Regions from separate parts of the Pelosinus sp. UFO1 genome, predicted to be linked through region 2. Evidence: riboswitches for the same ligand, from Rfam matches in the RefSeq annotation. Region 2 holds a riboswitch; each other region holds the start of a gene.

The links. A riboswitch is a leader RNA that binds a small molecule or an ion and turns the genes downstream of it on or off. The one in region 2 is predicted to bind FMN.
Region 1: linked by a shared signal. The riboswitch ahead of UFO1_RS02165 (ECF transporter S component) and the one ahead of ribB (3,4-dihydroxy-2-butanone-4-phosphate synthase) in region 2 are both predicted to bind FMN.
Region 3: linked by a shared signal. The riboswitch ahead of ribD (bifunctional diaminohydroxyphosphoribosylaminopyrimidine deaminase/5-amino-6-(5-phosphoribosylamino)uracil reductase RibD) and the one ahead of ribB (3,4-dihydroxy-2-butanone-4-phosphate synthase) in region 2 are both predicted to bind FMN.

Annotation. Positions count from the first base shown of each region.
Region 1 covers NZ_CP008852.1:511,095-519,284, reverse strand. The annotation lists gene panC (pantoate--beta-alanine ligase) at 1-673, opposite strand, end outside; gene panB (3-methyl-2-oxobutanoate hydroxymethyltransferase) at 692-1,531, opposite strand; gene UFO1_RS02180 (Rossmann-like and DUF2520 domain-containing protein) at 1,518-2,414, opposite strand; gene UFO1_RS02175 (DUF4870 domain-containing protein) at 2,875-3,225, shown strand; gene UFO1_RS02170 (YitT family protein) at 3,387-4,238, shown strand; gene UFO1_RS02165 (ECF transporter S component) at 4,354-4,938, opposite strand; FMN riboswitch at 5,029-5,157, opposite strand; gene UFO1_RS02160 (Nramp family divalent metal transporter) at 5,268-6,530, opposite strand; gene UFO1_RS02155 (PAS domain S-box protein) at 6,828-8,190, shown strand, end outside.
Region 2 covers NZ_CP008852.1:3,138,400-3,146,589, forward strand. The annotation lists gene UFO1_RS14895 (sugar ABC transporter ATP-binding protein) at 1-499, opposite strand, end outside; gene UFO1_RS14900 (DUF1848 domain-containing protein) at 975-1,913, opposite strand; gene UFO1_RS14905 (bifunctional transcriptional activator/DNA repair enzyme AdaA) at 1,910-2,473, opposite strand; gene UFO1_RS14910 (methylated-DNA--[protein]-cysteine S-methyltransferase) at 2,551-3,009, opposite strand; gene UFO1_RS14915 (N-acetyltransferase) at 3,238-3,690, opposite strand; gene UFO1_RS26015 (aspartyl-phosphate phosphatase Spo0E family protein) at 3,798-3,959, opposite strand; gene UFO1_RS14925 (class I SAM-dependent methyltransferase) at 4,194-4,940, opposite strand; gene ribB (3,4-dihydroxy-2-butanone-4-phosphate synthase) at 5,329-5,982, opposite strand; FMN riboswitch at 6,100-6,245, opposite strand; gene UFO1_RS14935 (methyl-accepting chemotaxis protein) at 6,465-7,301, shown strand; gene UFO1_RS14940 (hypothetical protein) at 7,369-7,695, opposite strand; gene UFO1_RS14945 (DUF1003 domain-containing protein) at 8,040-8,190, shown strand, end outside.
Region 3 covers NZ_CP008852.1:2,526,696-2,534,885, forward strand. The annotation lists gene rpmB (50S ribosomal protein L28) at 99-290, shown strand; gene hslO (Hsp33 family molecular chaperone HslO) at 367-1,242, opposite strand; gene yfcE (phosphodiesterase) at 1,253-1,807, opposite strand; gene ribE (6,7-dimethyl-8-ribityllumazine synthase) at 1,847-2,311, opposite strand; gene UFO1_RS11890 (bifunctional 3,4-dihydroxy-2-butanone-4-phosphate synthase/GTP cyclohydrolase II) at 2,315-3,523, opposite strand; gene ribE (riboflavin synthase) at 3,552-4,211, opposite strand; gene ribD (bifunctional diaminohydroxyphosphoribosylaminopyrimidine deaminase/5-amino-6-(5-phosphoribosylamino)uracil reductase RibD) at 4,180-5,310, opposite strand; FMN riboswitch at 5,421-5,552, opposite strand; gene rpe (ribulose-phosphate 3-epimerase) at 5,593-6,240, opposite strand; gene rsgA (ribosome small subunit-dependent GTPase A) at 6,244-7,119, opposite strand; gene pknB (Stk1 family PASTA domain-containing Ser/Thr kinase) at 7,132-8,190, opposite strand, start outside.

The sequences.
Region 1 (8,190 bases), 2.5 Mb from region 2:
CCTTAATGTTCCGAGCATTGACTTGCCCTTGATCAACCAGCTTTTGCGCAAGCTGTAGACTTTGCGATAAAACCAAGGCAGCCTTACGCTCCTCAGGAGATAAGAAAGCATTACGAGAGCTCATGGCTAAACCATCCTCCTCCCGTACAATAGGCACTACTTCCAAAGTAACGCTCATATTCAAATCAGCCACCATACGCTTAAGTACCAACACCTGTTGGGCATCTTTTTGGCCAAAGAAAGCTTTATCCGGCTGAATAATATTGAATAATTTAGTTACAACGGTAGCTACGCCACGAAAATGACCTGGTCGTGATAAACCACATAATTTCTGAGTAATACCATTAATCTCAATAAAACTGCTATATCCTGCTGGATACATCTCCTCTGGCTGAGGATGAAAGATGACATCTACACCAGCTTTAGCAGCCTGCTGGCTATCACCAGATAAATCCCGAGGATACTTAGCAAAATCTTCCGTAGGACCAAATTGCGTTGGATTGACGAAGATACTTGCTACAACTATATCGCAACTTTTCTTTGCTTGACGCATTAAGGTGAGATGCCCCTCATGCAGGGACCCCATAGTTGGTACTAGTCCAATACTCATCCCTTTCTCTTTTGCCTGCCTAACAAAGAATTGCATCTCCTGTATGTCTGAAATTATTTTCATCTGAATGTCCCCCTTCTATTAGTACAATTTTTCCAATACTTCATCCGAAATTTTAAAACTATGCTCTGCGCCAGGAAAGGCTCTTTCTTCTACCTCTTTTCTGTATTCGGCGATTGCCTGAGCCAGCTGAATATGAAGGTTGGTATATTGTTTCGCAAATTTCGGAGTAAAACCAGGGAAAAGACCTAATAAATCATTGGTAACCAATACTTGTCCATCACAATATACCCCTGCACCAATACCAATGGTTGGTATCACAATGGAATCGGTAACCTTTTGTGCTAACAATGCAGGCACACACTCTAATACCACTGCAAAAGCCCCGCTCTCTTCCAAGCGTTTCGCATCATCTAACAATTTTTGTGCACCTTTTTCTTCTTTGCCTTGCACTTTAAACCCACCTAAACTATGAACCGATTGGGGGGTTAGTCCTAAATGTCCTACCACAGGGATACCAGCTCTGACAATGGCTTTTACCGCATCAGCAACCTCTTGCCCCCCCTCCAATTTAACAGCTTGAGCCCCTGTTTCCTTCATGATTCTCCCTGCATTTGTCACGGCCTGCTCTGTTGAAACTTGATACGACATAAAAGGCATATCCACAACCACCATTGCCCTTTTTGCCCCTCGGCACACAGCTTTCCCATGATGAATCATATCTTCCATCGTAACAGGGAGTGTAGAATCATACCCTAATACTACATTGCCTAAAGAGTCACCAACTAACAACATATCTACTTCAGCGTCATCTAAAAATTTCGCCATAGAAAAATCATATGCTGTCAGCATGGTTATTGCTTTACCAGCAACCTTTCTCTCTTGAATCACCGTTGTTGTAATACGTTTATTGCTGCTCATCTTCTTTCTCCTTTAGTTTCATTTTCAATAATTCTGTCATGCTATTTGACTGCATTTGATCTATTGTTCCTTTTTCTAAAGCAACCCCTAGAGTATATAATCCAAGATTTTGATACAACTTCTTTTCCTCATCATTTTCTAAAACCTGTAGATGAGCCTCTATGGTAATACTATCCCCTCGACTAATAGGTCCTGTTAAGGCCTCCGTAGGACCAAGTTCTTTTATTTGATTCACTGTGCCCTGCAATAAGGGCAATAAGGCTTTTGAAGCCTCTTCTCTAGATAAACCAAAACTACTATATAGTTGACTCGCCCAATGTATCAACGAAACTGTATAATTCGATACAATACAGGCCCCAGCATGATATAGTGCCCGGTCCTTATCCAACATAACAAAACCGTTTCCGCCTAAATCCTCGACTATTTTTTTTCCTGCTACTATCACCTCATCATGTCCGCTCAGTGCAAAATACACACCAGATAAAGCTTCTATAGATAGTTCTTTATTGGCAAACGACTGAAGGGGATGCATACAGCCAATGAAAGCTCCCTGCTCTCTAGCAGGTTTCAATATTTCGGTAGGCAGGCAGCCTGAAGTATGGATAACAACTTGTCCTGGCCTAAAGCCACTTTTCTTAGCCAGTTCCTCTACTACTTTACCAATATAGCGATCAGGAGTTGTAAGTAAGACAATATTCGCCTCTTTCGTAAAATCTACTGCTTCTGTCCCTGCTTTTACACCAAACTGTTTAGCCAATTCACGGGCCGAATCTAAAGTACGGCTAGCGATTCCTACTAATTCATAACCCTGACTATATAAGGCTCGGGCCAACACACTGCCTACTTTACCAGCTCCGACGATTAGCACCTTTGGCTTGTTCATGCTGCTTCTCCTTTTTATCCACTATATAAGCCGATTTAATAGTATAGATAACAATCAATTCCCGATCCTACTTCTGAGAAAAAGTATGATAGATGTACTCTCTTAATAACATACTAATAAACGCCCTAGGAAAAGAATATAAAAAAAGCCTTCCGGCACTTGTCCGAAAGGCATACTTTTCCTATGTAACCTCCCGTCTCAGTCCATCATAGATCTAAGCGGATATAATACCAGTATTAACATATAGCTATATTGATCCTTCACAGCTGAAGATTCCTTTTTTATAGTATGGTTCATTACGATACCACCTAAAGAAAACCTCTGCTATAAATGTTCCTCTTGATAATATCATAAACTGCATTTCAAAAACAAGGTTTTATTATAGTGTGATTTTCAATCTTTATGAATAGGATATACAAAAGAACCAACCTACTATAAAATATACTTAGGAGGTGTTTTTATGAATGGAATTACAGGAGAGCAAAAATTGCTAGCCATCCTCGCTCATATATCCTATTTTTTAGGCGGTCTGGGTTTTATTATTGCACCTTTAGTCATTTTTTTATTAAAAAAGAATGATCCTTTTGTTTACGAGCATGCTAAGCAATCTTTGGTGGCTCATTTGGCCATATTAGTTACTTCTTGCCTTGTGGGACTGCTATGTACACTCCTGATTGGAGTCTTATTACTCCCCATAGTAGGTATTTTGTGGCTAATCCTCATCGTAACCTCTATTATGGCAGCTGTTAAGGCATTCAACGGGGAAAGCTATCAATACCCTTTCATTCAAGGATTCATTAACAAACTATAGTAAAAATCATCCCTACTTCAGGGAGTAAATAAATATCAGTAAAATTTCTTCAGGAATCGGATATAAGGATCGTCTACTTCCTACGTAACGACTCCCCCCTATAGCCAATTCCTGAAGATTGCTATTGATACTACTTAATTAAACTTCTATAGGAGGAACAGATGCGCTATAAAATTTATCAATATCTCTCGGTTGGTGTTGGCTGCCTGCTAAGCGCTGTAGCTATTAATAGTTTTCTCGTCCCCCACCATCTTTTGAGTGGTGGAGTTAGTGGCATCGCCATTATTCTTTATTATTTATTTAAATTCCCCATCGGCGTGCAAATTCTTGTAATGAATATTCCACTTGTTTATGCTGCTTATCGTCTTTTGGGAAAAGAGTACACTATAAAGACCCTTTATGGAACAGCCCTATTTTCCTTTTTTGTCGATGCAACAGGCTACTTGGCAAACTTCACTGTGGTAGATGATCCGATTCTTTCAGCAATCACCGGTGGCATTATTACAGGAATTGGTTCTGGCCTGATTTTTAAAGCCAACGGAAGTGGTGGAGGACTTGATATCGTCTCCAGCATTATCAAAAAGTATTATTCTATGAATGTTGGCGCTGCTTCCTTTTCCATTAATTGTGTGATTATGCTGATTGCTGCCATCCTCTTCGGCATCAAGTTGGCCATTTTAACATTAATCTCTATGTTTATTGCCGCTAACATTACGGATAATGTCGTGGAAGGGATCAATCGCAAGAAAACGGTTTATATTGTTTCTTATAAAACTGATGAAATCTTAAAAGCGATTTTGAAAGAAGTTGGTCGCGGCGCTACCATCCTTCGTGGAGAAGGAGCTTTCACAAGACAAGACAAACAGGTCATCTTTGTTGTTGTAACTCTTACGCAAATTGGTCAGATAAAACTTCTTGTACAAGAATCAGACCCTAACGCCTTTATGATTGTGCAAGATGCCGTCGAAGTCATGGGCAGAGGTTTTACACTACCAAGTACCAAACAACTATAATAATTGTTTGACATCTTTTAAACCGCAAAGAAGCAGAGGACACAGAGAAAAGAGCACTTTTTAGAATAGTGAAAGAGGCTACTCCTTGTATTGGAGTAGCCTCTTTCACTATCTCTTATCTTTCACATAAAACGGGAAAGATTTTTTTATAAATCATCATGGTAAAAATAGATATGACAATTCCCTTTATCAGATTAAATGGTGCAATGGCCATGGTGATGAAAGATTTTAAATCCACAACCTGAGGATTGGCTACTGTCCCCAAGGATATAATTTGCTCAAGAGGAAAATGCAATACTGCCTGATAAAGAGGTAATAGTATAAAATAATTTAATAAAGAAGCGGAAAACATCATAGAAATTGTTCCAACGCCTAGAGCTATAATAGCCCCGTTACGACTACTATATCTCTGGTATAAGCAGCTTGCCGGAAGAATAAATGATACGCCTACCAGAAAATTAGCAACTTCCCCAATCCCCATCGTTTGGCTATTTGCCCCATGTATTAGGTTCTTGATCAACTCAATGCCAACACCAGCGATTGGTCCTAATAGGAAAGCACCAAGGATAGCAGGCAGTTCACTGGCATCCAATTTTAGAAAACTTGGCATCATAGGTAACGGCACCTCAAAAAACATCAAAATGACAGCAATTGCAGATAAGATTCCTACCTTTGTTATATAACGTGTATTGTAAACCACACAGATTCCTCCTTAATCATAGAAACAAAAACTTCCCGAAATATCTTCGGGAAGTTAGTAGCACAAGGAAACACATCTAATCATGTGCTAGTATATCTTCTTTCATCCAGACTATACTGTCGGCTTTGGAATTACACCAAATCAACCTTGCGGTTCGTGGGCTTGCAGAATCCACTGCTTACCACCGGTCGGGAATTAAACCCTGCCCTGAAGATGTTTCAATTTATTTAATTTCAGCCCCGGAGATAATCATTCTCAAAAATGATTATTATGGATACATTGTAGCAAATTCAATTTGTAAATGCAAGATATAAAATATAGCACCTGGGTTACTTAATGAAATCCCATAACAACATCATATTTAATACGGAAACAATAATACCAATTGCCCATAACATAATTTGTTGCAAACCTGTATTGGCATACTTGCCCATGACTTGCTTTGACGATGTTAAATAAATTTGTAAAAATATTGTCCACGGCAGTTGAACACTGAGAAACATCTGTGAATAAACCAACCCCTGGAAAGGGTTCTCAATAAAAAGAATTAAAAGTACTGACAAACCATAAGTAAGAGCTACTCCCATCCAGGAATGGCGATCCTTAACGTCATATGGCTCACTAAACATACCAGCAAAAATACTTCCACCAGCCATACCGGCTGTAATCGTAGAAGAAATACCAGAAAATAATAGTGCTATGGCAAAAACAACTGCTGCGGCATTTCCAAGTAAGGGACGAAGCATAATTTCAGCTTGTTCCAATTCTTCGACTTGTACCTGATTGCTAAAAAACACAGCTGCGGCTATTAAAATCATGGCACTATTAATTGCCCAACCAATACACATTGAAAACAAAGTATCTGCAAACTCGTATTTAAGCTGTTTTTGAATGACAGCTTCATCTTCCAAATTCCATTGCCTACTTTGAATAATTTCGGAATGTAAAAATAAATTGTGTGGCATTACCACTGCCCCGAGCACACTCATCACTACAAGCATAGCTCCTTCGGGAATGACAGGAGAAACCCAGCCAATAGCAGCCTCAGGCCAATTGATATTCACCAAACTAAGCTCAAATAAAAATGCTAATCCAATAATCGATACAAAACCCATAATCCATTTTTCTAATCGCTTATAGGAATTGGCCCACAACATCCAGCCACATCCTAAAGCCGTAAATATAGCGCCCACCTTTAAGGGAATATGAAATAACATATTTAAAGCAATCGCTGCACCCAGTATTTCTGCTAGACCTGTCGCAACAGAAGCCGTTACTGCAGATAAGAGTACGGTCCGTGAGACTAAGGGCCGCAAATATTCTGTGGCTGCTTCGGATAAACAACGCCCTGTGACAATCCCTAGATGGGCCACATTATGCTGTAATACAATTAGCATAATTGTAGACAGCGTCACCATCCACAACAATTTATATCCATATTCGGCCCCTGCCGCCATATTAGCAGCCCAATTCCCTGGATCAATAAATCCTACTGTTACTAGTATTCCAGGGCCAATATACCGTAATATTTCCCTTGCCCGTTGATTTAAGCCATGCTCTTCTTGGAAAAATCTTTTCACTATTTTGAGCATTTATAAAACCCCTTTGTGAATTTATTTCTTTTTGCATAATACTTTATATAACTTGTATATAATATTTATTCTTTTTTAAGTGCCTTTTTCCCTTCTTTAAAATTACGGTAAAGTAAAGCTACCAATTTGTTACTGTATATCATACTGGATATAACAGTAATATAGTATATTTTTTTACATTCCTGTTTTTTCGACAAATTATCTAAAGGGAAACTATCTATCTTTGACGAATGCTATGCTACAAATAATCTTTCAAAGGATTTCAAATATTATTTGTATATGGGGGTACGTTTTTTTATGAATGATTCTCCGCGAAAATTTTCTATAGAAGAACCGATTCCACCCTGGCAACGTGTACACGACTTCAAATCTCTCGCTGAAAATTCTCCCGATGCTATCATTCGTTTTGACAGGAACCTCTGCTTTATCTATGCAAATCCCGCAATTAAAATTATCACGGGTATACTAGCCGAAAATCTGATTGGCACCAAACTCTCAGACCTTGGTCTTTCTTCTCATTATTATCAACTATGGAAAACTGAAATTAACAAAGTTTTTAAATCTAAAAAAAGTCTAAGTTTTCAGTCTGATTTTAAAACTTTACATAAAAGAACAATGTATTATCATGCCCTGTTAGTTCCAGAGCTTGGAGCCGATGGTTCTGTTGAATATGTACTATGTACCCTTCGCAATATCACAGACTTAAAGAAAGCTGAGCAATCATTAAAGAAAAATCAAGATCGTACGCAAATTCTACTCAATTCAATACCTGATACCTTATTTGTGTTAGACAGGAATGGTTTTATCCTGGATTATCAAGAGTCGAAAAATACATTTCCCTTCTTCCCCCCTATCAATCTTCAAAATAGAAACATTAAGGATGTACTGCCCTTAATAGCCTCAAAAATTATGCATTACTTTGATCAGGCAGTAACTACAAATACTATGCAATTTTTTGAATTTCAAACTACAGTAAATTCAATTACTTATTATTGTGAAGGTAGAATTACAGCGAGCAACGAAAATGATTTCGTCTTGATAATCCGTGATATTAGTGAACTTAAACAAATGCAGCAACATTTGACTCGATTCGATCGCTTACACTTAGTTGGAGAGATGGCTGCCAGTATCGGTCATGAAATTCGCAATCCTATGACTACGGTACGTGGTTTTTTACAAATGTTCTCGAAAAAAAGCGCTTTTCAAAATTATAAAGAATTAGTGGAACTTATGGTTACTGAAATTGACGATGCAAATCGAATTATTAGTAAATTTATATCCTTAGCCAAAAATAAGTCTTTAACCTTAGAATCACACAATTTGAATACCCTTATCAGCTCCTTACTCCCCCTATTACAGGCAGACGCAATTATTGCAAATAAAAAAATTTCTACTCAGCTTGAATCCATTCCAGATTTTGAAATGGATGATAAAGAAATAAGCCAGCTTATTCTCAACATAGCCCGAAATGGTCTTGAAGCCATGTTCCCTCGGACTGAATTAGTAATTCGTACGTATGTGGAACAGAACAGGATCGTTCTCGCTATTAAAGATCAAGGAATAGGAATTTCTCCTGAAGATTTGGACAAACTAGCTACCCCTTTCTTCACAACTAAGGAAGATCAGCTAGGTTTAGGTTTGGCTATCTGCTATAATATTG
Region 2 (8,190 bases):
TAACCACAACTTCTGAATTCATGGACAATACACGTGCTATTTCTACCATCTGCTGCTGTGCTACGCTAAGGTCTTTAACCAAAGTATCAGGGTCAATGTTGAGGTGAAGAGATTCCAAGATCTCTCTGGTTTTTTGTTTTAGTTTTTTTTCCATTATTACAAAGTTAAAGACTTCATTTCTAGGCTCACGACCGATAAAAATATTATTGGATACACTAAGATCAGGAAATAAACTAAATTCCTGATGAATAATATTAATCCCCAAACTTTGTGCGTCTTTTGGTTTCCTTATACTAACTTCTTCACCTTTAAAGATGATTTTTCCCGAATCACAAGTATATACGCCAGTTAGAATTTTCATTAGGGTGGATTTCCCCGCACCATTTTCACCTAACATCGCATGAAGTTCACCTTTTCTAAGATCAAAACTTACATCGGTTAATGCCTTAACTCCAGGAAAAGTCTTATAAATATTCTCCATCTTTATTAATTCAGCCAAATATTTCACCACCTAATTTTTTAAATAGTTTATTGAGTCGCCGTTGTGCGTCATCACCCCTTTGCTTAAACTATCAAAAACAGATCTACCTAACTCTCATACAACTGCATTTTTGAAACGTTTCATAATTTGTCATAAAAAAAGCAAGTAGCTCTTTTTTTGCAGTATTTTATCAGAATAATTCAATCATTCATCACGCAGTAAAAGAAATACTTAGCCGTTTTGTAACGTTTCAATCTTGTATTATTTGTATAGTAACCCATTTTCTAGTAAACTGCAATAGGTTTTTTTCAATATTGCATGAAAATTTTGTTAATTATTCTTTACTTTGAAATTATCACTATTATCAACTGATATATCGTTTCAATTTATTTATTTCACAGATTATAGCGTATTTAATTGGCTAAATGGTATTTCCCTTGAGAATACTTGCTAAACTTATATCTAATTATGAAGCAATAAACATATACATAATTTAAAACAATGATGATTGCCTAATTTTTAGTGAATATGCCTCTCTGACTTTCATGATTTCGTCCCCACGAGGATGACCTACTAACATTGGTGAGTGAGGATCATGCAGATACATATTTTTTCGTATCATGTGTTCGTTGGTAGTAGCATAACAATATACACAGCCATTGGAGCAGCAGTCATAGGCTCCAATATCAATACTTCTGATGCAGCCACAGACCGGCCGCTGATTAGGGTCTTTTTTCCCATGAATCGGATATCCTATGATATTCTCAATCAGATTTAGGTCAATACAAGATGCGTGATGAATACCATACTGACTTAGATCGATGGCCTCAGCACAGGTTTCTAGCAAGACATTGTATTTTTTCGCAATGTCAGAAAACCTCTGAGAAATTTTATTCATATCTATCGTGTTTACCTCAGAACTCACAACATTTTTTGCATTTCGGAGGACCTGGGTGTATAGATCGACAAAACTAATAATGCACTTGTTTGTATAATCACCCAAGATATCAATCATTTTCCCAAAAGCATCAAGATGATACTGCACTGAAAACGTTTCATTGACGATTACTGGGTCATAGCGCCAAATCACACGTTGTTTTCCAATTTTATTACTTAATTGTTTAAAAGTTTCCATAATCTCCGTTTTCCTAGGCAGGCCTTTTTCTACTTTATGCCCATAGGGCGTAATCGTAAACTGAAAATAATATGGATACCCCATTTTATCAATGCTTTCTAACTTACTTAGCATTGGCTTGGGATTTTTGGTCCAGAATACAATACAATCAACCACATCATTGTTCAGCAATACACTTGTCATGCGATTTGGATTCTGCGGGTTTTTAACGTAGGCAAAACCTGCCTTTAGACGATTAATAAACCATTCCGAATAAAATGCTGGAATGTCCGTTCGTCTGCTAGCGCTTATAATCATTTCTTATCACCACTACTTTGCTTCCGGTATTTGCTCGGAGTAAGCTTGGCCTGTCTTTTGAAGAATTCATAGAAATTCGAGAGGCTACCGAATCCACATAGTAATGCGATGTTTAATATATTGATATCCGTATTTATAAGCAAATACATGGCCTTTTGTACACGCAATTGATTCATGTATTCCGTAGGTGTCATATGAAATTGCTGACGAAACAAATAGATGAGATGATTTTGGCTAACACCTAACTCTTTTATTTCAACTGAAAGCTTCTCTCGATCAGCAAAATAGGTATCGAAAATATTTTTTGCTTTTTTAATTAGGACTAACATCGGATTAAACTCAATTAAATCCGGTCGGCATCTTTTGCAAGGCCGTAATCCATAGGAGTAAGCTTCTTCGATTCCGTCAAAAAACTCAACATTATTTATCTTAGGTTCTTTCGATTTACAGGATGGCCGGCAAAAGACGCCAGTTGTTTTCACACCGTATAAGAACACACCATCATAGGAACTGTCGCAATGAACAACTGCATTCCACTTTTCCTCTTTGCTTAGTGCCATAATTATCACCGCCATACTTATAATGATAAATTTCAACGATAAAACGAAGCAATTGAACGTAAGAAAAAAATTTTATTCTACTGCTCCAACTTCAAAAGATGTTCTTTAACGTTGAGTCCTGCAGCATATCCGACTAGTTTTCCATTTGCCCCTACTACACGATGGCACGGAATAAATATCAAAATAGGATTTTTGTTATTTGCCATACCTACTGCACGAGCAGCGTTCGGCTGACCAATCCGCTTTGCGACCTCTCCATAGCTTCGTATTTCACCACAAGGAATGTCTTGTAACGCTTTCCACACCTTTTGCTGAAATTCTGTACCTTCGGGAGCAAGAGGCAGTGCGAATGACCTACGCTTTCTTGCTAAATAATCATTTAGCTGCTGGCTGGCTTCCTTTATTAATGAGGTTTCCTTTACAGTAGCATCTTGGAGGACGTTATCTTCTTTTAAAAAAACATTTGTAATTGCCTTTCCATCTTCCATAATCCCAATCTTACCAATGGTTGTTTGATAGAAAAATATACTTTTCATGGGTTTACCTCCCAAGCTCTTATCTGGTATTGCTTGCCTTTATTTTACGCTATAGAATAACTATTTGTCTTTCTAAATATCACTTTCTAATTCTTCGTAAGTTATTAAAAATGGGCATCACCCTTTGCGAGTAAGCCCATTTTTTAATCAACATTATATCACCGTTAAGGCAAGTCGTTCTTTCTTATGCCAAGCCCATGGTAAAATTATTGAATCATCCCTATTTAGTTATATTTCTATCTTTAGAGCAATTTCATCACAGTTAGGAAATTTTGTACAGTTTATACATTCTTTCCATACCTTATGCGGCAATTGGTCTTTAGATAATTCGATAAAACCTTGTTTAACAAAAAAATTAGGCTGATATGTTAACGTAAATATCGTCTTAATCTCTAAAGCTTTCGCTTCTTCAATTAGGCCTTGCACAATATTACGGCCGATACCCGATTTAATAACATGGGGGGCAACTGCCATTGCTCGGATTTCCGCTAGTGAATCCCATACTAAATGCAATGCCCCAATACCAACAACTTCTCCATTATCTTCTGCCAAAATAAAATCTCGCAACGTTTCATATAACATATTACGCGAACGCCCTAACATCAGACCCTGTTCAGCATAAGCGTTAATTAAATTATACATACTTTCTACATCTTTAAATGTAGCTTTACGATAAATCACTTATACCACTCCCTTAATGTATAATTTCACATTATACATTAATAAAAATACTGGCACAATACATTTTTAAAAAGCTTATCCTATTTCTAAGAATGTACCTCATTCACCTATCCAGCTTTTTGAATGGGGTCTACTCTATATAATTCATTTATTGCTTCGTCTAGTCTTTGACTAACGAATAACACATCTGGATGTGATATTCCTTTTTTGAGCGCCATTACGTGCATTTCATGCCGCAAGTACTCTATCTTACACCATAAATTTTCCACGACAAAATCCCTTCATTCTTTCTTTATTTTCAGCACATTATCCATTATATGTAAAACATCTTGCAAATTGTGTCGAACTAAAGTTCTAAAATAAACTTTATTTCATTAAATAAAGTTTTTCTTATCCTTATGTCGAAGATACAGGTTCTTTAGTGCGCTTTAACTCCACTGGCACCCATACAAAGGAAACTATTGCAGCATAATAACAAACCAAGGTGCTGCATGCAACAAATTTTATTTACTCTTCTTTGCTCGCAAAAAAAGAAATTGAGGTTTCTGGGTTAGTTTTTCGTATACTTTAGGATGTAATTCTTTGAATTTTTCTGTTGGCATAGGTTCTATTAACTTTTCAATGGTAAATCCTGCATCTAAAATAGGCGAGACTATTTTAGATAAAGGTCTTCTGTAAAATTGAACTTTTACTTTCCCCTTATTTGTCTCCCACTCATCTTCTATAATCTCTGTTAAAAAGTAGTTTTCTCTATTAAAATATGTAAAATCCATAAATGGATGATGTACAGACAGTATTAAAGAACCTAATGGCTTTAATACTCTAATAAATTCAGCCATCACAAGATTCCAATCTCGAACATAGTGAAGTGTTAAAGATGACAATATGATATCTATGGATTTATCTTTTATAAAATTAAGAGGTTCATTGAGATCAGCTCTTATAATATCAGCTTTATCGCCAATTCTTTTCTTTGTCATTTCTATCATTTTGGGACTAAAATCTATCGCTGTTACATTAGCTCCCTTAGTAAGTAACCAGTTACTATACCATCCTGCAGCACACCCAGCATCTAGCACCTTTTTTCCTGCAACATCAGGAAGCAATGATAAGGTAGCTGGTCTTTCATAGTAGGCATTAAATGGTTTCGTATCAACACACTCAAAATAATACTCTGCCATTGTCTCATAGGAATCATAAGAAATCGAATTTTCATTTACTGTTCGTTTATTTTCCAATAAATTCGTCAATATTATCTCCCCCTAATATGTAATGAAATTAAAGCTTCTCACAATTTCACAAAATTCTTAATGAACTATAAAATGTACTTAAATGAACGAGTAGTGTACCCACTTTATCGTTATTAAAGAAACTAAACCCTCAACGTTCTTTTAAAAAGGTTGCTACTATACAACGCCATATTTAGTATATACAAAAAACGTAACAGCATTACGCTGATACGTTTTCCTTAACTAATCCTACAAGTAGTCTTCCTGCTATACTTATTTTTCTTATCACATAATTCCCCACGAAATAACATAATGCCAAACACCTGCAAGCTAAGCTGCTTTGCAGGTGTTTGGCATTATATATTATCCGCAGGATCTTTCATCCTAGGTCCGAGGTTCGGACTAGACTTTATGATGCGAATATTTCTCTACTTTTTCGATACGCAATTACATCGTCAACCGTAACCACAGGCATATTATTCTTCTCTGCAAATGCAATGATTTCGGGTAGCCGTGCCATTGTACCATCAGGATTTGTCAATTCACACAATACGCCAAAAGGTTTCAAACCAGCAAGTCGCATTAAATCAACGTTGGCCTCTGTATGTCCAGGTCGCTCCAGTACACCGTCCCGTTTGGCCTTTAATGGGAAAACATGTCCCGGACGCACAAGTTGCTCTGGACTTATAGGATCCGCAATCGCTGCTTTCACTGTAGTAACCCGATCGGCAGCAGAGACACCTGTAGTAACTCCATTTGCTGCTTCAATAGAAATTGTAAAAGGGGTTCCAAAACTGCTTGTATTAATATCTACCATCATCGGTAATTCTAATGCCTGCACTCTTTCCTCAGTCAAACATAAACAGACAATTCCACTGCCCTCACGAATTAACATTGCCATTTGTTCGTCTGTTAAAGACTCTGCTGCAAAAAAAATATCACCTTCGTTTTCCCGATCTTCATTGTCGGTAACTAAGATACCACGACCACTGCGCAATGCAGTAAGAGCGTTTTCCACCCTTTTGTCAGCGTTTCCAAAATGAGTTAGTAAAGTTTGATTCATAGTATATTCCTCCTAATAATTTAGTAGGACTTACCAGAATCAGGGCACAGAAAAAGACAGTTCAACTTTAAACATAAATAAAAACTTGATTCCTTCTAAGAATCAATTGGTTGACTGCCTTACTCTCTTTCATCCGGACTATACCGTCGGCACTGGCTTCTCACCAGTTCTGCTGACCTCTTCCTATAGAAGAGCGCTCGCGGGCTCCTCAGTAAAACTGAGATACCGCCGGTGGGGATTTTCACCCCGCCCTGAGAATAAGTCGCTATTTAAATAATATTCTTAAAGGTTTATATTGTCAAGCTTGCAATCGTCTTGTGTCCGTCAAGAGGGACGAATCCTCTAATTCTCTGCCTTTTTTGCTTTTTCTGGATTCTATTATAAAATTATTACAAATTTCGATAATTTTCACCGTTTTTTTTAAAGGTTTTTTGTATTTTGATATAGAATTGATAATCTGAAATTGTTAGGAGGTAGTAAATATGGAGCAACTCACCAACGAAAAAATACTTGAGGCTTTTAAAATTGTTCTTCCCTACTTAAACAAAATTGTCCGGGAAGATATGGCTGTTGGATTAACAGACAAAACGGCATACTTATCCTACTACCGTGCAAAAGAGTTTGAGCTTGATTTACCTGCTGGTAAGCCTATCAGAGGAATTAGTACTATCGAAGACTGTATTAACACAGGTAAAGAAACGTTTGCAGATATTCCACCTGAAGTGTATGGTCGTACTATAAAGACTATCTTCACTCCAATTTATGGCGTTAATAAAGAAATTATTGGGACTCTAAGCTCTGGAATCGATTTAAATGATAGCCTTAAATTAGTTGATACTGTTGAAAAATTAGCGAATTCAACTGGATTAGCCTCAGCAAGTGTTGAGCAAGTTGCTCAGAGTGCAAGTGAACTAGCAAGCGCGGGGCAAAAAGCAATTCAGCTAGCAGGAGATTTGATAAAACGGAATGAAGAAACAGTTCAGGTCATTAGTTTTATACGTACCATAGCGCAGCAAACAAATCTCTTAGGACTAAACGCGGCGATTGAAGCAGCCAGAGCAGGAGAACAAGGCAGAGGATTTGCTGTTGTAGCTGAGGAAGTTCGAAAACTTGCTGATCAATCGCAAGAAGCAACAAAGAAAATACAGTTAACATTACAAGAAATGAGTAAGGCTGTTTCCGATATCTATAAATCAATCGAAAATACTAGCTCTATTAGCCAAGAACAGGCAGCATCTACTCAGGAGATCGCAGCTAACTTAGAAGAAATAAATAAAGGCGCGAGCAATTTAGGAAAATATGTTGAGCGGTATAAATAAATAATTAAAAAGTAAGAAGTGATATCTTACCGCAAAGATATCACTTCTTACTTTTTTTCCTTATCTACTATTCAATCATCTTACTCCTAGTAACTTTGGAATAAAGCCACATGAACCAAGTACGCAACACAAAAAAACTTTCTACAGCTACGAACATACTATAGAGAGCTAAAAATAAAATACTAATTCTTTTTACAAATTCATTTCCTATAACTAATTGAAATAAATATTTAGAAACATCAATTACATCGTTACCAATCGGCGCATTTACAGCATGGGGTACGTGTTCCATAAAAAAAACTAAACGTGTTGCAATCAATAAATATAAGTACATTTTCCCTAATTTCTTTATAGACCGATATCTTTCATTCGGCAATTCCTTAGATGTTGACATGTAATGTACCTCCCTTTTGAAATAAGAATAGTAATATTTATGATAGTCCACTTATTATTTTAGGATAACTACATAAAACTATAATAGGAATCTCTAGCCTTGGCATTACCCCTATTATGACACAGCATAGCCTAGGATAACAATGTATACTTATTTCCTATTTTACTTTATGTTCATCATCCACTACCCCGCAGAGGTCAGCGAACCTGTCCCTTGACACCGTGAGTCTTGACACAAGTTCTATTATTTATGCACGATATATTTAACAACCCTTCAGAGGTACTGCAGGAATCTAATGTAATTTTGTGGTATATGAATCTATATGATAAGAGCGGGGAGGATTTATGAAGATTTCTAAGCTACAAGGTCCAGCAGCAACTTATAAACACGACGATCATGTTATAAAAAATATAAACAAAGAATTTCGCATTCAACTGACATATGGTCAACGTATAGCCGATTGGTTAGCTAAAGTGGTTGGCAGTTGGCCCTTTA
Region 3 (8,190 bases), 610 kb from region 2:
TTATCCTTAAGTCCTTGCATTTAGTAAGCAATTTGTGCTAAAATACTAATGTTATTGTAATAAGGATATCTTGTCCTTCATCAAAGGAGGTGGAATACATGGCAAATCTTTGTGAAATCTGCAGTAAAAGCCTAACTAGCGGCTCTAATGTCAGCCACTCTCACTTAAAAACTAAACGCACTTGGAAACCCAACATCCAACGGGTTAAAGCGGTTGTTAACGGTGAAACAAAACGAATTAATACTTGCACTCGTTGTTTACGTTCTGGAAAAGTTCAGCGTGCTATCTAATTTTATTTAAAAATCATTATAGATTATAATTAGGGCACAATAAAAAGACTGGGAAATTCCCAGTCTTTTCTTTTTGCTATTCTCCTTTAATTAGGGTTAATACTAGCTCAAGATCGCCTTTGTTAAATTGATATTTTTCACTGCAAAATGGGCAACACACTTCCGCATGTCCATCGGTAACGAGAATATCATTAATTTCCATTTCACCAAGACTAACAAGCACTTTCTGTACGCGTTCATAAGAACAAGGACACTCAAATTGCAGGGGAACTTCTTCATACATACTAACTGGTAAGCCTGCAAAAATTCTATTGATAATACCTGCAGCATCAATGCCCTCACTTACCAATTGAGAAACTGGGGGTAGTGCTGCTATATTCTTCTCTATTTGGCTTAAAACTTCATCATCTGCATCAGGTAAAGCTTGCACCATAAATCCACCTGCCGCTGTTACCGTTAAATCTGGTTGAACTAAAACACCTAAGGCTACCGTTGAAGGTGTTTGCTCTGATACTAATAAATAATTAGTGATATCCTCTGCTATTTCACCACTAACTAAATCTGCATTGCCAGTAAAAGGCTGTTTTAAGCCTGTAAATCTTGTAACAGAAATTTGTCCATTACCAACGCCTGCCCCAACGTCAAGTTTATTACCACGTAAAGGCAAATCAACATGTGGGTTTCTTACATAGCCCCGTACACTTCCACTAGCATGAGCATCCGTGACAATTTCACCAAGCGGCCCATCTCCAGAAATACGAATTGTAATACTTTCATCGGTTTTAAGATTGACAGCTAACAATAATGCTCCAGTCATGGTACGCCCTAGGGCTGCCGCAGCGACTGGATAACAATCATGGCGCTTTCTTGCCTCTTCAACTAATGTAGTAGTTACTGCGGCAAAAGCGCGCACCCCACCAACTGTAGTCGCTCTTATAATATGATCGCCCATGATTCCCCTCCTATAACAATTCCGAGATTACTACTTGCCCTGTAATAACGTCTATTACTTCAACAACACGATCCCTAAGCCTAGCAAACGTAGCAAGTCCATCAGGTCGCTTGGACATAGCAGGCGAACCCGGGTTCAAATAGACAATGCCATTATGTTTTTCTAATGAGGCCACATGGGTGTGTCCAGTAATAAATAGATCTGCTTTAAACTTGCCTGCCATTTCTCTCTTCGTCTCTTCGTTAAAGTTATGCCCGTGATTTGCTACGATACGCAATCCATCAACCATAATATATGCATATGGTGATTGAATAGGCATAGTTAGAACCATGCTATCCACATCCGCATCACAATTGCCACAAGCCGCTATGATTGGGACTGGAGAATTATTTAACAATTCAGCTAGCCGTTTAGGATCATATTCTTTTGGAATATCATTGCGAGGACCATGATATAGTATATCTCCAGCATGAATAATAAAATCACATTCGAAAAAATATTTGTTATATATTTTTTCCCAAGTATTCGCACAACCATGGGTATCACTAATAATCCCAATATTCATTTAATCACCCACTATTTCCTTGGAAATATTTTACTATTTTTAGATTTGTTTTAATAAATTAGCCATTTCGATTGCTGTTACTGCAGATTCAAAACCTTTATTTCCAGCTTTTGTACCAGCGCGTTCAATAGCCTGTTCAATACTTTCCGTAGTAAGTACACCAAAGATAGTAGGAACCCCTGTAGCCATGCCGACGTGAGCGACTCCTTTGGATACTTCCGAGCAAACATAATCATAGTGAGAAGTGCTACCTCGAATGACTGTACCTAAGCAAATTACGGCATCATACTTTTTGCTGACGGCCATTTTTTGAGCTACTAGGGGTATTTCAAAGGCCCCTGGAACCCAAAGTACTTCTATATCTTCTTCCTTTACACCGTGTCTTTTAAGGCCATCCAATGCACCATCTAGCAATTTTGAATTGATAAATTCATTAAACCTTGCAACTACGACACCAATTTTCAGTCCTTCTGCTACTAATTGTCCTTCTATAACTCTTATCATTTTTTATTCCTCCCCATATTGTTTTAGCATATGTCCTAATTTAGACTTTTTAACTGATAAATAACGCTGGTTAAATTTATTAGCTTTCATTTCTACTGGCATTCTTTCAGTAATAGTTAAGCCATATCCCTCTAATCCAGCTCTTTTCCTAGGGTTATTCGTCAATAAGCGAATGCTTGATAGACCTAGATCTACAAGTATCTGAGCACCAATACCATAATCTCTTAAATCTGGCGCAAAGCCTAAAATTTCATTCGCTTCTACGGTATCTTTTCCCTGATCTTGCAATGCATAGGCACGAATTTTATTGGCAAGACCAATGCCACGGCCTTCCTGCCGCATATACACTAATACTCCTGCTTCTTCTTGGCTGATGCGTTTTAAAGCACTTTCCAATTGTTCCCCACAATCACAACGTAATGATCCCAAAGCATCGCCTGTTAAGCATTCAGAATGTATGCGTACCATTACATCCTTTTTGCCAGCTACATCACCTTTTACCAAGGCAATGTGACATTGATTATCTAATTTGCTTTCGTAGGAAATTAAGCGGAAATTGCCATATTTAGTTGGCATTTTTGTTTCTGCACCACGTATAATAAATGTCTCATTTGCTTTACGATATTTTATCAACTCAGCAATAGTAATAATTTTTAAATTATGCTTAGCAACAAACTCCATTAAGTCTGGCACTCTAGCCATTGTACCATCTTCATTCATAATTTCGCAAATTACCCCTGCTGGATAACACCCTGCCATTTTGGGCAAATCAACTGCTGCTTCAGTATGGCCTGCCCGTCTTAAAACACCACCTTCTACATAGCGTAAGGGGAAAATATGACCAGGTCTTCTAAAATGTTCAGGTAATGCATTCGGATCCAACATTGTTTTAATCGTCTCTGCTCTCTCATGGGCTGAAATTCCTGTTGTTACAGTATGTGCATCAACAGACACAGTAAAAGCAGTGCAATGATTGTCTGTATTCTCACATACCATAGCACCAATACCAAGCTCGTCTAATCTAGAGCCAATAACTGGCATACAAATAAGTCCACGTCCATAAGTCGCCATAAAATTAATGGCTTCAGGGGTAACTTTATCAGCAGCCATTAATAAATCGCCTTCATTTTCCCTATCATCGTCATCTACTACCACAATTATCTTGCCATTTTTTACATCTTCAATTGCTTCTAAAATAGTATTAAATTTCATTTTTACCTCCAAGTATTTCGACTTATTTTTATGATGTGAACCCATTTTGCTGTAAAAAATTCATACTGAGAGTACTTGCTTTAGACTGTTTATCAGCAGTCTGTAATCCCAGCAATTTCTCTACATATTTTCCTATTACATCAGCTTCTAGGTTTACAGTGTCACCTGTTTTTTTAAATCCTAAGGTAGTGACAGATGCACTATGAGGAATCAAAGAAACTGTAAACCAATCTTGTCCATACTCAACAATTGTAAGGCTTATACCATCAATGGCAATAGAGCCCTTTTTTACGATATAACGCATCACTTCAGGCCCTGCTTCAATTTTTACGATAACAGCATTATCATTAACATCTTTAGCACGAATCATTCCAATGCCATCAATATGCCCGCTAACTATATGACCACCAAAACGGTCACCAATGCTAAGAGTCCTCTCAAGATTCACAATTGCTCCGTTTTTTAAACTCGCTAACGCAGTACTATCAACTGTTTCCGGCATAACATCAGCAGTAAAACAAGTATTATTATACTCAACTACAGTAAGACATGTTCCATTTACAGCAATACTATCACCTAACTTAACATCACTAATGACCTTACTAGCCTGAATTGTTAAACGTACAGATTTAACACCACGGACAATCGCCTTGACTTTACCTAATTCTTCCACAAGTCCGGTAAACATCTCGTCCCTCCCGGTTGCGCATATAGGCGCTAATTAATATATCTTCCCCAACAGATTCTGTTTCTATATCTTCTAGCAAATTTGCCTTATTAACATCAGCTATTCCTTGACCAGCTATTGGTCCTGGTGCGCTATTACCACCAATAATCTTGGGGGCAATAAACCAATGTACCTTATCAACTAGATTGCCCTCTAACACGGAAGCATTAATACTAGCGCCACCTTCAACTAATAAACTAGTAATTTGTCTTTTCCCTAATTCTTTAAATAATAAAGACAAATTAACACCATCTTGTTTGCTCTCAGCTACCAGAACTTCTACGCCACAAGCACGCAAAGCATTGACTCTTTCCCCTGGCGCCTTATCAGTAACGGCAATGATAGTTTTGGCTAAACCATCTGTTACTACATTAGCCGTCAGAGGTGTTCGTGCCATGCTGTCAACAATCACTCGAGTCGGATTCTTCCCCTGGTACGATAGTCGAGTCGTCAAACTAGGATTATCGGCTAATACAGTACCAATCCCCACCAGAATTGCATCACAAGTATCTCGTAAGGTATGTACGCGATTTCGCGCAGCAGGCCCTGTAATCCACTGGGAGTGTCCTGTGTAAGAAGCAATTTTTCCATCTAAAGACATTGCACTTTTCAAATGGACAAAAGGCAATTTTGTGGAGATCCACTTTATGAAAACCTCATTTAATTTTGCAGCTTCCCTTGACAGCACACCTTCTACAACTTCAATGCCAGCTTTTCGCAACTTATTAATACCTTGTCCAGCTACTAAAGGATTTGGATCTACCATCGCGACAATTACTCTCGTAATACCCGCCAAGATTAATGCATCAGCACATGGTCCTGTCCTACCGTGGTGAGAACAAGGTTCCAGCGTAACATATATAGTTGCCCCCTTCGCCAATTCTCCAGCTTGCTGCAATGCATTAATTTCGGCATGGGGTGTGCCTGCTTGCTTATGCCATCCCTGTCCCACAACTCGTCCTTCCCGTACAATTACAGCCCCAACCATAGGATTTGGACTTGTCCGGCCAGTAGCGTATTGAGCCAAAGATAGCGCCTGCCTCATATACTCTTCATCCATAATTGACCCCTCCAAAAAAATTAGGCTGTTAAAAAAGTTTAATACTTTTTAACAGCCTAATAGAACATTAGAAAAATGCAATAGCTATTAAGCCTTATCAAAGACTTAATAATAACCTTTTTCCATCCAGACTATACTGTCGGCTCCGGAATTCCACCGGATCAGCCATACGGCTCGCGGGCTAATCACCGCCGGTAAGGAGTTAAAAGATTTCTCTTTTTCACCTTGCCCCAAAGGCTCCTTATTCAATTATGTATATGTTACCAGTATTCATGAAAATAATCAAGTGCCTTTAATTTCAAAAATTGCTTTTTTAATATCTTCTGATTGGTATACAGCAGATCCTGCGACCAAAATTGTAGCACCAGCAGCTATTACCTGGCGAGCAGTTACAGCATTAATTCCACCGTCAACTTGGATCTCTACAGCTAAATTCCTTTCGGAAATCATAGATTTTAACCTAGTAATTTTATCAAGCATGCTTGGAATAAATTTTTGGCCACCAAATCCAGGATTTACGGTCATTAATAACACCATATCTACTTCACTAAGCACTTCTTCAATTACCGAAAGTGGCGTAGAGGGGTTAAGAGATACCCCAGCTTTTAGCCCATGCTCTTTGATGGTCTGCAAAACTCTATGTAAATGAGGGGCTGTTTCAACATGAATTGTTAAGAGATCAGCACCTGCTTTTGCAAACGCTTCAACAAAATCTTGCGGATTGCTCACCATAAGATGAACATCGAAAAATAATTTAGATACTTTGCGAATTGCCGCAACAACAGGAGGACCAAATGTAATATTAGGTACAAAATGTCCATCCATTATGTCAATATGAAGCATATCCGCACCTGCTACTTCTACTCGTTTTATTTCTTCAGCTAATTTAGAAAAGTCAGCTGAAAGAATTGATGGTGCTATTTTAATCATAATTTAAAATCCTTTCTTTTTTTCCTGAATTTCTGATAGTATTTCAATATATGAATTATACCGCTGTTCATTAATACGCCCCTCTAATACTGCCTGTTTTATAGCACATTGGGGTTCTTTCATATGCAGACAAGTATTAAATTTGCATTCCTGTACAATTGCTGCTATTTCGGGAAAATAATACATAAGATCATTTTTTTTCACATCATCAAACTCGGTAAAACTAAAACCAGGCGTGTCGACAACAAAGCCACCGGTAGTTAATGGTAACAGCTCTGCAAAGCGAGTCGTGTGCTTACCGCGACCAATTTTTTCACTAACTTCGCCTGTTACTAGTGTAAGCCCCTCTTCAATTGTATTTAAAATCGTGGATTTGCCAGCCCCTGAGGGACCGGCAAATACGCTAATTTTATCAGAAAGGGCATCTCGTAATTCCCTAATACCAATTCCCAATTTAGCAGATAATGTAATAACCGTATAACCAATACTGCGGTACAATGCAAGAAGAGGTTCTAATTCTTGCATATCCGCCAAATCAGTTTTATTAATACAGATGATTATATCTAAGTCCGACATTTCTGCCAGAACTAGAAATCGATCTACTAAAACTGCATTAATATTTGGATTTACTGCAGCAAAGGTAACAATAACTTGATCTATATTTGCAATCATTGGTCTTTTCAACATGCTACGGCGAGGTAATATTTTTTCAATTATCCCTTTATCATTTTCAGTAACATCATATTCAACTTCATCGCCTACTAAAAGTGAAAACCGTTCTTTTTTAAAGCGTCCTCGCAAAGTGCACATAATCACCTTGTCATTTGTTTTCACATAATAAAAACTATTATATGTTTTTAGTATCACCCCATGCTGCACTTGCTATGCCTCCTATATTGTTTGCTCTTGCAACAATACACCATTAATATACACTTGTACTCTAACTTGGCCTACACCATCCACGGTTTTTTCAACCTTATCACCAGGCTTATGGACATTTTCATAAACAACACGTCGGCCATTTGTATCAGTTAAAACAACTTGGACTGCCTGGCGAGTGGCACCTTCAGGTACTGTTATTTGCACAACCGCTTTTTTAGTTGCACTACCGCCGCCTTTTGCTACTATGAAATCTACCGAAGCACCCTCTGTAATTTCCGCTGAAGGACTAGGATTTTGTCCAATAATAGTCCCAATTGGATACTTATCGCTAACTTCTTCAGTTACTTTACCCACTTTTAGTTTTAGACTCTCAATTTGGGTGTTTACCGTATTTATCGGCGTACCACGAAAATCAGGTAAGGCAAATTTACGTGGACCAGCACCTTTACTTATAACAAGATCAACCGTAGAATTCTTATTGACTTGAGCCGGAGGGCGTGGCTGCTGATTAATAATTGTATCCGCTGGAACGTCAGCGTTAAACTGTTCATCAATTCTTCCTACGACTAAACCAGCATTTTTAATTTGCAGTTCTGCATCCCTTCGGCTGAGTCCTCTAAGATCAGGCACTATAGTAATCTCACCACCCTTGCTAATAACAAGATTAACCATACGCTGCTCTTTTACTACTGTATTTGCCTCTGGATATTGAGAAATGACGTTTCCAGCTGGTACTTTATCACTAAATGATTCTGATACTGTGACACGCAAGTTCTGCCCTGTTAAAATACTGCGGGCAACTTCTACTTGTTTGCCAACAACATTTGCAACGGTAACATCATTATTGCTCCAAAACTTACCAAAAGCAAAAAAAGCACCTATCATAAAGCCAAATAATAATAGCAATATTAAGCCCCATACTCGCTTCTTGGATTTATTACTTCTCGTTAAACTATTATTCTCTGGTTCGGCCCCAACCATATTTGCCTTGTTAGAAATGGGTTCCTCTATGCGTGGTAGTATCTGAGTAGGGAAATCCCCTCTTGACAGACGGCGGGTATGGTCATC